One region of the Desulfosalsimonas propionicica genome, then DNA from elsewhere that is predicted to be linked to it. Evidence: riboswitches for the same ligand, from Rfam matches in the RefSeq annotation. Region 1 holds a riboswitch; each other region holds the start of a gene.

Evidence for each region. A riboswitch is a leader RNA that binds a small molecule or an ion and turns the genes downstream of it on or off. The one in region 1 is predicted to bind cobalamin.
Region 2: it holds a riboswitch for cobalamin, as region 1 does, so the genes downstream of both, cobT (nicotinate-nucleotide--dimethylbenzimidazole phosphoribosyltransferase) here and HNR65_RS12045 (hypothetical protein) in region 1, are expected to answer to the same signal.
Region 3: it holds a riboswitch for cobalamin, as region 1 does, so the genes downstream of both, HNR65_RS03470 (TonB-dependent receptor) here and HNR65_RS12045 (hypothetical protein) in region 1, are expected to answer to the same signal.

Annotation. Positions count from the first base shown of each region.
Region 1 is NZ_JACDUS010000007.1:23,879-29,336, reverse strand. Features, by position in the region: gene cobO (cob(I)yrinic acid a,c-diamide adenosyltransferase) at 1-527, shown strand, start outside; gene HNR65_RS12050 (hypothetical protein) at 639-845, shown strand; cobalamin riboswitch at 1,020-1,222, shown strand; gene HNR65_RS12045 (hypothetical protein) at 1,392-1,733, shown strand; gene cobN (cobaltochelatase subunit CobN) at 1,679-5,458, opposite strand, start outside.
Region 2 is NZ_JACDUS010000001.1:490,892-496,349, forward strand. Features, by position in the region: gene HNR65_RS02140 (sugar phosphate isomerase/epimerase family protein) at 1-290, opposite strand, end outside; gene cobT (nicotinate-nucleotide--dimethylbenzimidazole phosphoribosyltransferase) at 1,155-2,216, opposite strand; cobalamin riboswitch at 2,600-2,805, opposite strand; gene cbiR (cobamide remodeling phosphodiesterase CbiR) at 2,846-3,682, opposite strand; gene HNR65_RS02155 (radical SAM protein) at 3,669-4,586, opposite strand; gene HNR65_RS02160 (TorF family putative porin) at 5,099-5,458, shown strand, end outside.
Region 3 is NZ_JACDUS010000001.1:818,023-821,543, reverse strand. Features, by position in the region: partial or broken gene HNR65_RS03470 (TonB-dependent receptor) at 1-1,160, opposite strand, end outside; cobalamin riboswitch at 1,281-1,466, opposite strand; gene HNR65_RS03465 (TonB-dependent receptor) at 1,510-3,402, opposite strand.

The sequences.
Region 1 (5,458 bases):
AAAGATTGAAAAAAGGATTATTGATGGTGTTTACCGGAGACGGCAAGGGCAAGACCACATCCGCCCTGGGCCTTTCCCTGAGAAGCGCGGGCCATGGGCTTAACGTCTGCTTCATCCAGTTTATCAAAGGCTCCTGGAAATACGGGGAGATGGATGCGGTGGGCCGGTTTGACGGCCTGATCGATTTCCACGTTATGGGCCGTGGCTTTACCTGGAAATCCGACAACCTGGAAGAGGACAAGGCGGCTGCGCGCGAGGCCTGGGCGTTTGCCCAAAACGCCATAAATTCCGGCAAGTATCATCTGGTGGTCCTCGACGAGTTTACCTACCTGCTCAACTACGGCATGGTGGATATGGATACGGTTCTCTCGGCCCTTGCGGGCAGGCCTTCCGGGATGAATGTGGCCGTCACCGGCCGCGACGCCCCGAAGCCGCTCATGGCCGCGGCTGACCTGGTATCGGAAACCAGGGCCCTCAAACATCCCTATCAAGCGGGGATCACGGCACAGAAAGGCATCGAGTTTTGACTCTCCATCGCCTGCTCAACTTCAGTACCCATCCGGGCGAAACCGGGTTGACCCATATCTGATTGGAAAAACAAAATTTTTATTAAGGCCAAAATTCGAGGGGGTATTTTTATGTATCTATACTGGCGCATACAGCAGGACCTGAACTGCCTGGGCGAAGTGATCCGCTTTCATGATCCCGCCTTTGCCAACGCCTTTCACAAATGGGTGCGCAAGAATTTCAACAGCATTGCCCTGGCAGAAGACTTTTACCCGGACGAGGACTCCTCCAGGCACTTCATGGAAACCAATCATGCCGGAACTGAGACAACGGTCTGACCCATTGTTATAAAAATCGCAATATACGGAAAAGGCGAACTCGGTAAATGCTTGCCCGGATCTGGTCTTTGGCGACGAGGCTTTTATCAGCTGTTTCCGCGCCCGGCGCCACCCGGTTGCAGACATAGCTCCTTTTTTCCGGAACTTTCCCTTGACAGTCTGCTGTGCAGCCAATATGAATAAAAGTGTTAGGGTGTAGTTTGCTTAATAGGGAATCCCGTGAAAGCCGGGAGCGGTCCCGCCGCTGTAACCCCGATCCGTCTCATGATGACGGAGACCTTTTCAGCCTTTGTGCGCCACTGTAGGGCTCAAGCCCCATGGGAAGGCCGCTGAGAAGGCGGGGGAGCCAGAAGACCTGCCTTGACCCATATATCGGTGTTTCTGCGGAGCTACAGATGCCGAACCTGATGGACAGCTCCGAATGGACAAATTGTTCCATTCGCAATAGATGAGGGCCAAGAAAACTGGGTGCAGCCCTCCAGACACCGTTGCACGTGTCTGGAGGGCTTTTTTATTTGGAAAACCCTTTAAAATAAAGAGGCTGCTATGATGAAGCTTTTTGCCGCCCCTAGCCATCCGGCATGGCAAATGAGCGAACCTGTCTATGTTATTCGGTACGGCAAATTTTTCCGCACGGTGTATCACCCGGAGGGATGGTCGGATGTGCCGGATTACGAACTCAGCGTTGATGGCAGGATCTATCGCACACCCCATCACAAACTGGGGGCAAGCGAGGAGGCGGATTATGTGATCGGAAGGGACCATGGGCTCTACCGGGCAGCCGGCCATCCGGATAAGGACGATGCTTCTGCTGCTGCGCCGGTTTTTCCGTTTCACTCAGCCTGCTCGTCGGTTGCCGCCTCAACCTCGCCTTCCGCATCCAGATAGGCATTCCTGAGGGCATCCAGGGTTTCCGCGTCCGTCCGCCACATGCCTCGCTGCACAGCTTCCAGGAGTTTATTCAGGATGTTTTGCAGGGCATAGGGGTTGACCTGCTTCATCCATTCCTGCATATTCGCGTCCAGGGCCACTTTCCGGGCAAAGCGCTGATACATCCAGTCATCCACCACGCCGGCGGTAGCATCCCAGCCCAAGATGATGTCCATGGCCTTGGATATATCGCCCGCGCCTTTAAATCCGTGGCGTTTCAGACCTTCCAGCCATTTGGGGTTTAACAGGCGCGCGCGGAAGATATGCCGGGCTTCCTCAGTGGTGGTGCGGACCGCTGCCCGGTCCGGATCGGCCGAGTCGCCGGCCAGAGAAAAGGGTCGGCCTCCGGTCACCGCGTGCACGGCCGTGATCAGGCCGCCGTGGTAGTTGTAGAAATCCGTACAGCTCATCATGTCCTTTTCCCGGGTGTCCTCGTTTTTAACCGTCACCGACATCCGGGAAAGTGCCTTGCGGAAGCTCTTTTCCGACGACTCGCCAAAGCTGTTTTTTCCGTAGGCATAAGAAGAGCACTGAATATACATATTGCCCAGGTCATCAACCGTCTCCCAGGCCTTTGATTCCACAAGCTGGGCCACGCCCGCGCCATAGCTGCCGGGAGCAGAGCCAAAGATGCGGTATGTGGCCTGACGGAAAGCGTCTATTCCTTCAAGCCCTTGTCCGGCCAGCTCCGCCAAATCCAGGGTGACATGGCGACGGATAAAATTGGTCTCAGGCGCCTCGGCAAGCGCAGCCACCATCTGCACCGCCTGATCGATCAAGTCCACAAGCAGCGGAAAGGCATCGCGGAAAATGCCGGAAATTCTCGGGGAGACGTCAATGCGCGGCCGGCCGAGTTCGGCTGCGGGAATAATTTCAACACCGCGCACATTGCCGGAGCCTTTCTGCCATACCGGCCGAACTCCCAAAAGATAGAGGATTTCCGCCACATCATCACCCTTGGAGCGCATGGTCGGGCTTGCCCACAGGATCAGGCCCACGCTGTCCGGATAGCTTCCGTGTTCGTCAAGGTAACGCGCCATCAAGGCATCCCCCAGTTTGCGGCCCACTTCCCAGGCCGCAGGGGTGGGAATCTTCTGAGGGTCCACGGAATAAAAATTTCGACCCGTGGGAAGAATGTGCGCCTGTCCGCGGCTGGGAGCCCCGGACGGGCCGGGCGGCACAAAACGGCCCTCCAGAGCGCCAAGACAGGCGATCCTTTCGTTTTCCGTCTGCTGAAGCCGCGGAGCCAGATCATTTTGGACAAACTCAAGGGCTTCGGTCACCGCCGGATGGGCTTTGCCCAGATGCTGCCGCTGGGCCTCCACTGCCGCGTCCGCTTCTTTTCCCGAATTCATCAGATCCCCTACCAAATCCTCACAAAGCTGCCGGGCTTTTTCCAGCACCTGGCCCCCGGTCTCAACAGCCGCGCCGATTACCGGCCGGCCCCGGCTGTTAAATACCTGTTCGGGGTCATAGCCCAAGGCCCTTAAAACCGCTTCGCGAAGCGAGGGCACCGATCCGTTGGCCAGGCGCATGATCTGGACCAGGGTCCGGATCAATTGAGCATTCTCCGGCGGCCGGCCCAGGGTATGCAGGCCGTCTGCAATGGTGGTATCCGATATTTCTCCCAAATACTCATGAAGGGTTTCAATAAAGGCGGCCACGTCGGAAAGAGCGGCTTTGCGAGTGAGGTTCAGGTCATTTACAAGATCGGCCGCTTCAGCGGCCTCCCATATCATGGGCGCCAGGATCTCCAGCTTGGCCGGGTCCTGGACTGCGGCCTCCTGATATTCCAATAGCCGATTTTCCAGATCCGCCAGCTCCTCGTAGAGCCCTGCGTTTGTCAGGGCCGGCGGCAGGTGATCAATTATACAGGCATAAGAGCGACGCTTGGCCTGGGTGCCTTCGCCGGGGTCATTTATTATATAGGGATAGATATTGGGCAGATCCCCTATGGCAAGATCCGGGTAGCACTCCGGCCCAAGGCCCACGGCTTTTCCCGGCAGCCACTCCAGGCTCCCGTGTTTTCCCACATGGATCACTGCATCCGCGCCAAAGACCTCCCTGATCCACCGGTAGTGGGCCAGGTAATGATGGGGCGGGGCCATGTGCGGGTCATGGTAGAGCTTGTCCACTTGCTCTAAATATCCCCTGGGCGGCTGAATGGTGATAAACAGATTGCCGTTTAAAAACCCGGGGAAAAGCAGTCGCTGCTCATGGACAAAAAGATCGCCGGGCACCGGCCCCCAGTCCGCCTGGATTTGCTCCTGAATCGGCCGGGGCAGTGCCTTGTGCCATGGCTTATAATATTCCGGGCCGGCTGTTGCCCGGGACCGGTCGGCCATCTGATCGGGCGGGAGAAAGCGCTGGTCACAGGTCATGCAGGCAGTCAGCGCCCGGGCCAGCTCGTTGCCGTCCGTATAGAGATGATCCACCCGGTAGCCCTTTCCGTTCATGGCCGCCACCAGATCCGTGACGCTGGCAAAAGAATCCAGCCCCGACGCGCAGCCGATGCGATCGTTTCGCGGCGGGTAATGATGAAAGACAATGGCAACTTTTTTTTCCGCGTTTTTCTTTCGGCGAAGCGCCGCCCAGTTCAAGGCAAGGCGAACCATCGCAGCCGTGCGATCCGGTATGGGGACGTACTTGTTCACCGCCGCCCCGCTGATCGGGTCCGTGTCCACACACTGTTTGGCAGCCACAGGCACGGTGACAATCACACCGTCAAGCTCGGGCTGGGCCACATTGATGGTGATATCCACATTGTTCAACCCCTGCGGGTTTGCCTTCCATTCCGCTATGGGCCGGGTGGTGGCCATGGCCTGGATGACAGGCACGCCCAGGCGCTCAAGCAGCCCCCGGTATTCAGGTGCTGCCGCATTCAGGCTGAACATGACCGGATTGATCAGCACATCAATCAGCGGCCGGTCGTCTGCCATGAAAAACTGCGCCATCACGGAATCAGCGCCCTTGTTTCCGAGCAGCCGATCCTTGAAGCGCACGTGGAACACGCAAATGACGTTTGCCCCCTGAGACTCTGCCTCCCGGACAATGGCGTCAATGTGCGCCTTGTTGTTGCTCGTCCAGAAATTCTGATAAAACCAGATGCCCACCGTGGGCCGGTTTGGATCCAGGCTGCGGCGATAGCCCTCGAAATCGGCAATATGGCCATGATCCGGATGATACAGCCCTTCAAAGGGCTGAGGAGCGGGCGGGGCAAAAGCCTGGGCCTTGCCGTATAGCCGGTTGCTAAGAAAAATTAACAGATTGAGCAGATTTTCCACACCGCCATAACGATAATACCGGCTCAGCCGGGTCCACACATCAGCCCCGTTTTCCAGGCCGTCGCTATAGTCCTCAACCAGTTTCAGGGCATCCGCATTGCTGCCCGTGGGCTGCACATGAAAAAAAGGCGTTTGCCCGCCCCGGCTCCGCGCCACGGTTATGGCTTCGGTAAGCGCCTCCCAGACCGGACAGGAATGGGCGCCCGCCATCAACGTGACAAAAACGGCATCTGCGGCCAGGGCATGGCGCACAAAGGCCGCCCGGGCTTCCTCACCGGCCTCCAGCTGGGTGCGGGTGCGGGCATGGATATCAAGCGGGGCGAACCGGCTGCAAAAAATCCGGGCCGCCTCACTCAGGTTTGGGATTTCATTGGCGCTTACGCTGAAGTAGACCAGTTT
Region 2 (5,458 bases), on a different contig from region 1:
TGGGTTGCCGACCGGATTTCCGGATCTGGCGATCCCGGTGACAAGTCCAGAAACGGTCCGTGTACCGTCACCCGGCACCCGGCATGGGCAAACCGGCGGCCCACACGGGAGAAATCTTCCGGTGCAAACCGGTCCAGGGTCTCAGCGTCTAAGCCGATTTCCGGCTGAATTCGGTTTTCCGCGAAAATTTCCAGCCAGTTTTCCTGTGAATCCATAAGCCAGGTAAACGGGATGTTGACCTGAACATTTTCAAGGATGCGGGTTTTTGCCGAATCAAACATTTCTGCCATAAAATTCCTCTTGTTTGCCGGCCCAGGCGGACATTGGCTGAAATATAGCATATACTGCAATGGATATGAAGGCCATGGATAAAAAAGTTCCCGCCCGGCCTGTTCCAAACATCCAGACGCTGCCATCGGAATTTTGCAAGTTTTGGGGAAGGAAGTCCGGAGGGCGTGGGGGCGGGTTTTTTCGCTCCTGAGCCTTTTTGCGGATTCAGCCAATGCCTCCGCCGAAATTTCAAAAACTCGGCCTTACGGCCTCAAACAGTTTGAAATTTTCCGGCTCCGGCAGTGGCTGAATTTTTCCGCAAAAACGCTCAATGTCGCTTCAAAAACCCGCCCCCCCGGCCCTCCGGGCTTCCCTGGCGAGCCATTGCAAGCTCGATTTTTCTGCAAAGGAAATTGGAAAAGCCCTCCGGATTGACCTACACCTGAGCCATTCTCGAACTCAGGGGCGTTTTTCGGTAAAAACGCAGTAGTGTTCCTATTCCCAGAATGCTGGCCATGTGGCGGGGTCGGGGTGGGTTTGTTTGGCTGCATTGGAGCGGTTTCGGCCAAAGATCGGCCCGCGGGCCTGGCGCCCGGAATTTCAAACTGTCTGAGGGCGCCTGCGCCCGAGTTTTTGAAATTCCAGCCAGGGCCGCGGGCCGATCGCCGAAAGCGATCCGCAGACAAACAAACCCACCCCGACCCCGGTACATGCGCAAATCCTGACAAATTTTTTTCAGGGTTTGCTGTATTTGATCATATTGATCAAATTTGATGGGGTCGCAAGAAGTCTTAAAACAGATATAACCGTCAGGCGATAAAAAATAACTTCCTGATTTTACATAATACAGCCTGTAAAAAAGACTTTTTACAGGCTCATCAAATTTACTGTTTCTGGGCGTTTCTGATGCTGACTTCCTCAAATGTCCGGATTTCGGCCAACACCCGGGTTGCGGCATCCAGAAGTTCCATGGCCAGAGCCGCACCCGTGCCTTCCCCGAGCCGGAGCCCGAGATCCAGCAGCGGCTCCATGCCCAGCCGGTCAATCATGAACTGGTGGCCGATTTCCACGGAGCGGTGGCTTGTAAACAACCATTTTTTGGCTCCCGGGGCCAGTTCGCAGGCAATCAGGGCCCCGGCCGTGGCAATCAGGCCGTCGCACACCACTGGAAATCCCAGGGCAGCCCCGCCAATGACGAGCCCGGCCAGACCGCCGATTTCAAATCCGCCCACTTTGGCCAGCACGTCAACGGGGTCTTTCGGGTCCGGGGTGTGCAGGTCCAGGGCCCCGCGGATCACCTCGATCTTGTTTGTCAGGGCGGTGTCATCAATACCCGTGCCCCGGCCCACGAGTTTTTTCGGGTCAATGCCGGAAAATGCCGCAATCACCGCAGAAGAGGGGGTGGTGTTGCCGATGCCCATATCCCCGGTGCCCAGCAGGTCCACCGAATGTGCAGTGTGGAGCTGTTCGGCAATGCGGATGCCGGCCTCAATTGACAAAATAGCTTCCCGGCGGGTCATGGCGGATTTACGTCTTAGATTATCCGTCCCTTTTCGGATTTTTTCATGAAAAATCGGCAGATTTTTTTCAAAATCATGGTTTACGCCCAGGTCCGCCGCCCGGACTTCCGCGCCGGCGTGCCGGGCCAGGACGTTGATTGAGGCCCCGCCGTCCACAAAGTTGTAAACCATCTGGGCTGTGACTTCCTGGGGAAAAAGGCTTACACCTTCCGCCACCACGCCGTGATCACCCGCGCAGGTAACGATGACCTTGCGTTTCAAGTGCACATCCAGGCTTCGGGCCATGCCCGCCAGGCGCCGGGCCGCGTCTTCCAGCATTCCCAGGCTGCCGCCGGGCCGGGCCTGATCAGACAGCCGGGCCGCGGCCTTTTGTTCAAATTGTTCATCCGGGGGGCGGATTTTTTCAATGGCTTCGTTAAGGTTCATTGTGTCTCTCCTTTTTTCTGTATCTGTTGGGTTAAAATACCGCAGCCGGGTAACATCAAAAAAAGTTGCTGTTCGTGCCTGGTTCTGTAATTTTCGCATGATGCCGACCCGGTGGCGGTTTGCTCCCTGCTGACCGCTTGCGCGCTCAATGCGACTCGCAAACCACCCCCGGGCCGGCATCATGGCCGACTGCGTGCAAAGTTTCACCAAGGGGGTCGAAAGCAACACATCCAAGTCTTAAAAAGCGTTGTTTTCATGCCCGGCCGCAGGGCTTCCTTCCTGAAAAAACAGCGGACGCGGTAAAAAGCTTTTAACAAAAAAAGGGTCCCGACCGGAAAACATGGGTTTTCCTGCCGGAACCCTTTGCCATCGGATTCCGTAAATTCGCGTTTTTTACACGTCTTCTGACTTGCCGGATTGAAATCCCGCGCGGGCCTTCCCGCCGGCCTGAAAACCGGCAGCGACCGCAGGGCCATGGCCCTGCATGCGCGCGGGCGTTTAGCGGTTCACAGCGCCGGGAGCGTCACGGGTTTGCACCGTGTTCCGTTTGCAAAAAAACGCCCTGTTCAATTGTCTTAAAATTTTTAACCAAGGGGTGCCGGCAAAGTCAAGCAATATCTGCAAGGCCCTCAGGAAACAAGGCCCTCCAGGGCCGGAAGGGATTTGCTCAGATCATTGAAGGAAAATACCTCCAGACTCACAGTGCCGCAAAATCCCTCCAGAATTCGCGATACAGCCGGAACATGCCGGGCATCCAGGCGATGAAGGCCCAAATGGCCCCGGCCGGCGGCCACGTCGCCATATAAATGCAGGATCGTGATCCTGGGGCGGAAAAGTTCAAAGGTTTCAAGGATGTCAAAATTGTATTCCAGCAGGTGGCCGGTATCCAGGCATACGGAAACATCCATGGCTTCTGCCACTGGCTCCATCCATTCTGGCGGATAATCCAGGTTTTCAATGGAGATGTGCCGGGGGGCAATCCCGCTCTGGACCAGCAGCCGTTCCAATGCATCAATGGCCCGTTTCTGCCATTTTTGCACCGTGCCCGTATCTGTGCTGTTTTCTTCAAAAGGCAGATGCAGGGTCCAGGTCACGGGCGCAAGGGGCCGGGCACGGTCTGCGGCCGCCAGGATGCGTTCAATGGCTTTTTTCTGCCGGCCGGGGACCGCATCTGTGATGTTGACATCTGTGGGCAGGTGCACGTTGTAGGAAATTTGTTGATTTTTTGCCAGGGCGGCCATTTGCCGGATATCGTTTTCAGGCGGCAGGTGTTTGGCAGGTGCGCTTTCAAAAATGAGCACCTCGATTTCGTCCACAAACGGCGCCAGCATGGAGACATTGGGCAGAATGTGGTCCGGGTAGATAAACGAGGGGCAGGCCAGGGAAAAGCTGAATTGGTTTTTATAGGACCGGGGCAGGGGCGTATAGGGATGTTTTCCTGTAATATCGGTTTTACGGTCGGTCAAGTCTGTGGATTCCTTCCTCTCTGGCTGCGTTTACCGCCTCCCGGTATTCCCCGGGCCCAACCGGCCGGGCCAGTTCCGGCACTTTTGCGGCATGGCCCATGGGCCGGTACTGGCTCATGACATTGACATAGGTGTCCGGCGAGATTTCTTTTACAATAAAGGCCATGGCCTCCCGGGTGCCGGCCAGGTTTTCCGGCAGCACCAGGTGGCGCACCAGAAGGCCGCGCAAGGCAATGCCCCCGGGGTCAATTGTCAGATCGCCGACCTGCCGGTGCATTTCCTTCAGGGCGGCTTTGGCGGTTTCCGGGTAGTCCGGGGCATCGCAGGCCCGGCTGGCAATGTCGGGATCCATGAATTTCAAATCCGGCATGTAGATGTCAATAATCCCTTCGAGCAGGCGTAAGGTTTCCTGGGTTTCATATCCCCCGCAGTTGTAGACCAGGGGAATGTGCAGGCCCTTTTCAACAGCCTTTTCCAGGGCGAACAAAATCTGCGGCACCACATGGGTGGGGGTGACAAAATTGATGTTGTGGCAGCCCAGGGCCTGGAGTTCCATCATCATGTCGGCGGCCTGCTGCGCTGTAACCGGCTCGCCCCGGCACTCATGGCTGATCTCCCAGTTCTGGCAGAAGCAGCAGGTCAGGCTGCAGCCGGTCATAAAGATGGTGCCCGAGCCGTGACGGCCCACCAGTGGGGTTTCCTCGCCAAAGTGGGGGTGGCAGCCCGAAACCATCATCTGTTCAGCGATCCCGCAGATTCCGGCTTCACCGGCTGTCCGGTTGACGCGGCACTGCCTTGGGCAAAGGGTGCAGTCTTTCAGGATTTCGTGTGCCCGGCGGGTTTTTTCGGCCAGTTTGCCGGTTTTGTGGGTTTCCATGTATGCCGGTCGGTATGGGCTGCTCATGGGTCTATCCTGTGTCTGAAGATTATGGATAAGGATAAAGAGGGGGCGGGGCCATGTCAATGACAATTGGCTCCGGCCTGTCAATCCGTTGAGCGGTTTTTCGGGTCTGTTGCTGGTGGATTTTAGTCTTTTTTCAATGTGTTTCGCATGGGGCCGGCCGGGTGTGCTATGCTCCCTGCTGACCGCTTGCGCGCTCAATGCGACTCGCAAAGCACACCCGGCCGGCCCCATGGCCAACCCCGTCAGAATCGGGGGAAATGCCAAAAAGCATATGGGCCAATATTTTATTTATTATACATAAATGTAAAAATTAAAGATCTGAAAGACATAAATGTAAAACAACAGTTTTTGTCTGGTTTTTAAAAAGCATTTGGGTTGAATATAACATCTCGATAAAAAAGAAAAAAATTGAGAATGGGCTTTTTCTTCACAACTGGCACGGTTCTGGCTTTATGGAAAGCAGGTTTGTAGCTTGGTGTTTTTCAATAATCGATTATCAGGAGGGCCAGAAAATGCAGAAAAAGAGGAAGGTGTCGGTTTTAACAGGATTGTTGGTAGTGTTATGTGCTGTGGCGGGGTTGTCGGGCAGGGTCCTTGCCGCTGATGTCACCGCGGGAACGGATTTTGCCTCGGCGTATGTGTGGCGGGGCATAACGTTTAATGACGGGTTCGTGGCCCAGCCATCAGTGGATGTGAGTTCAGGGGGGGTTGGTTTCAATGTATGGGGGAACATGGACATTGACGACTATGATGACACCTTAAACAGCGGGGAGTTTTCTGAAGTGGATCTAACCCTGTCCTACGGGTTCTCTCTGGATCCCGTGGATGTGAGCGTCGGCTACATCGAATACCTGTTTCCCGAGGGCGGATCC
Region 3 (3,521 bases), on a different contig from region 1:
CACTGAAAAGCGCTGCTCTCCTGGACAGAAGAGATGCGGACTTCCTGGCTTAAAAGAGTATCTTCAAAGCCAAAAATATTATTTCCAAGAGGCGCTGGAGTGGAGTCAAAGTCTATACCACTTTTGCTTTCGTAATAAGATCTGCCAGTAACAGAGAGAATATTGAAGGATTCACCTTTGTATTGGATCCGCAAAGTCTGGCCATTACCTTTGTTTTCTCGATAGTTTTCTCCGTCATAGGCAATAGTGTGGCGGCATGTTTGTGAAGGGCCACTGAGAAATCGATAATAGCCTATCCCTTCATCTTCCTCCATAAAATCAGTGATCAAGGATATGTCCCACACTTCGGAAGGAGTCCATCGAAGCGTGGCCCTTCCGTTGTTATGGTCTGTCCTGCCCGCATCGTCTGTGTTCTTGTATACATTTTCCATGAAGCCATCCGAGTCTTCCCTCTGCCAGCTAAGCCCCATATACAATTTATCTTTTTGCACCGGCCCGCTGACTGTTCCACCCGTCCGGAAAGAATCGGGATTGTTGCCGGAGGCATCATAAGCTCCGTATTCACCAAATACCCTGGCCCTGAAATGGTTGCCCGGTTGTTTGGTGATAATGTTGACAACCCCTGATTCGCTGTTTCTGCCATAAAGGGTCCCCTGGGGCCCCTTGAGGACCTCGATGCGTTCAATGTCAAAAAAATCAGGATTGTGCATGTAATGGAGAGGATAGTTCAGGCCATTAACATAAAAACCGGCAGGGCTGTATATGGATGTGTCATACGTAGAGATGCCCCGAAATACGATCGTATTTCCGGCAGTGCTGTGTTTCATATATACGTTCGGGGAAAAACGGGTCAGTTCATTGACATCTCTGATATCAGCATCTTCAAGCTGGACCGCCGAAAATACAGAACTGCCAATGGGCACATCCTGGGCGTCTTCTTCTCTTTTCCGGGCGGTCACCGTCATGGCGCCAAGTTCGTGTGCCCCGGAGGCCACCTCTTTTCCGGCGATGAGCGGAATGTCTTGCTGTTTCTCAATGTCTTTTGCCTGTGAGGCTTTTAACAAAGCCCTGTTGCCGGCAAAAGCGGAATCCGCTTCAAAAAAAATCAAAAGCCCGGCAAGCACGAAAAAAAACCGAAACAATGCAACTTGTAATTTCATAACGTCCCTCCCTGTCTGTAAAAATAAAAAACCCCGAACCGAAGATGAAACTTCGATCCGGGGATGTCCCTTTTTTACCACCGCGATCGCTTCTGAGCCTGCTTTCGCCGCGAAAGCAGGGACTCAAGATTTGTCCAGGCAGGTGTTCTGACTTGCGGATCTGCCTACCGGCTGCGCCTTCCCATTCATAAAAACAGTGGCTTATTGGGCAGCTTTCGTCCCCGCTTACAGCCGCGGGCCGGTCCCTGATTCACACAGGGTTCCCTCTTAAGCTTGATTCAAAGCACCTGAACAACTTTTAAGATGAAAAATGCCAATAAAAAATATTCAATAATCCGGTTATCCTGATTTAAAACCGCACCTCATACCCAATTTTAAAAAACCGGGGCATTCCGTAATATACATAGTTGTCTGTGTCCTTGTTGCCGTTGATCTCAACCTCCTGATCAAACACGTTATCAACGCCGAAGGTGAGATATCCTTTGGGCAGCTTGTATTTTCCGCTGATGTCGAGTGTCGAGATATCATCCAGGTCATCCGGACGGCTGGTGACATAATTGAAATTCAGGGCAAGGCTGAACATGCCGCCGTCATATGCCGCGCCCGCAGAGGAGCTGAATTTGGGGCCGGTCTGGTATTGACTGCCGTCGGGATCTTTGGCAACCGGGTCGCACCATGTACCCGAAGAATAAAAGGAGATCCGGCTGGACCAGTTATCCCGGCCATGAAAGGGGAAAAGATCAACATTCCAGTCAACGCCAAGACTTTCATAGGTGCCGGCGTTAAAGTATTCATACGGGTAGCCGCCGCCTTTATAGGATTCAATCTTGTCCTTGTAATCCATGAAAAACCCGGATAACCGGATCTTGCTCCATGCGTTTGTAAACTTGACCCCTGCGTCGTAAGTCCAGCCCTTTTCCGGGGTCAGCTCCGGGTTGCCTTTCAGCAGCCAGGAATCATAGTACAAATTGTTAAAAGAAGGCGCCCTGAAGGCTTTTGCCGCATTGGCAAACAGATTCACGGATTGATTCAGCCGGAAATTAAGCCCCAGGCTGGGAGTGAATTCATCCTGGTCTTCACCGGCGGCGTCCGCATAAATCAATTGCTCCCGCATGCCCAGATCGATTTTCAGCCGCTGGAAAAAGCGCTTGCTGATAATGGCAAACACGGCAACGTCATTGCGGTAATGATATCCATATCCGGTTTCAAAGTTGGCAGCGCGATGAATATATTCAAAGCCGGTTTTGACTTCAGCAGTCAGGAAATCAAATTTGGCGTCTGTTGATAAACCGGTATTAAAATGCTTGTTTTTACTGATCCCGTCCAGGATTTTGGAAGGCTGGTATTCGTATGTTTTTCTCTCTTCATCCCCGTATTTGTAAAATGCTTTGAATCTCGCGTTTTCGGTCTCATAGCGCAGGTTGGTAAAAATTTCATACTGCTCCTGCTCATTGGTGTCCATTACCTGACCGGTTGTGGCGTCATATGTTTCATAGCCGGAGTCCACGTAACTGGCCAGGCCGTCAAAATATAAATTTTCCGCGATATTGGCGTTTACGCTGGCTGAATACCGGTGAAGCGGTCTGGTATCGCTGTATTCGTTATCCGCAAAGTCATCATTGCGCTTAATTGAATTCATATGCTGATACCCAAACCCCACATTCACCCCTGGCCCGAGGTATTGCAGATGATGGTTGTGATAGCCGTAATCCCCGAATTCCACGGATGCCGTTGTCTGTTTGTGAACGGCATTCTTTTTGGTGATAATATTGATGGCCCCGCTCATGGCATCGGCACCGTACTGAATGGAAGATGCCCCTTTCATAACTTCAACCCGTTCAATGTTTTCAAGCGAAAAATTGGATAATTCATAATTTTTGTTTCCGGAATTTTGAATGGGCATGCCATTGATCAGGACCAACTCGCCGCCTTCAACTCCGCGAATCGACAGCGAACTGCCCATTCCGGCTTTTACACCCATGGGTGAATAACCCTGAAATGAAAACCCGCCGATCCGGCGCAGGGCGTCAATAACGTTGTTGCCGCCGGTGCGCTTTAATTCCGCGGCTGAAAAAGACTGAATAAATTGCGGGCTTTCTTTTTCCGGAGAAGGAAACCGCTCAGATGTGACCACAATATCTTCCATGGCCGTGGCATTGTGAGCGGATCGCGCATGTGCGGAATGTTGCGTGCAGATACATAAAATGGAAAAACAGAGAATCAATAAAAATTTTTTGCCCATGGTGCCTCCTTTACTGTTGTCAATGAAAATGTGCCGCAGCCGGCCTTGTCATGGAGAAACCTGGGCATATGCGTTTTCAATAAAAAAATCCCGGATCGTATACACGATCCGGGATTTCC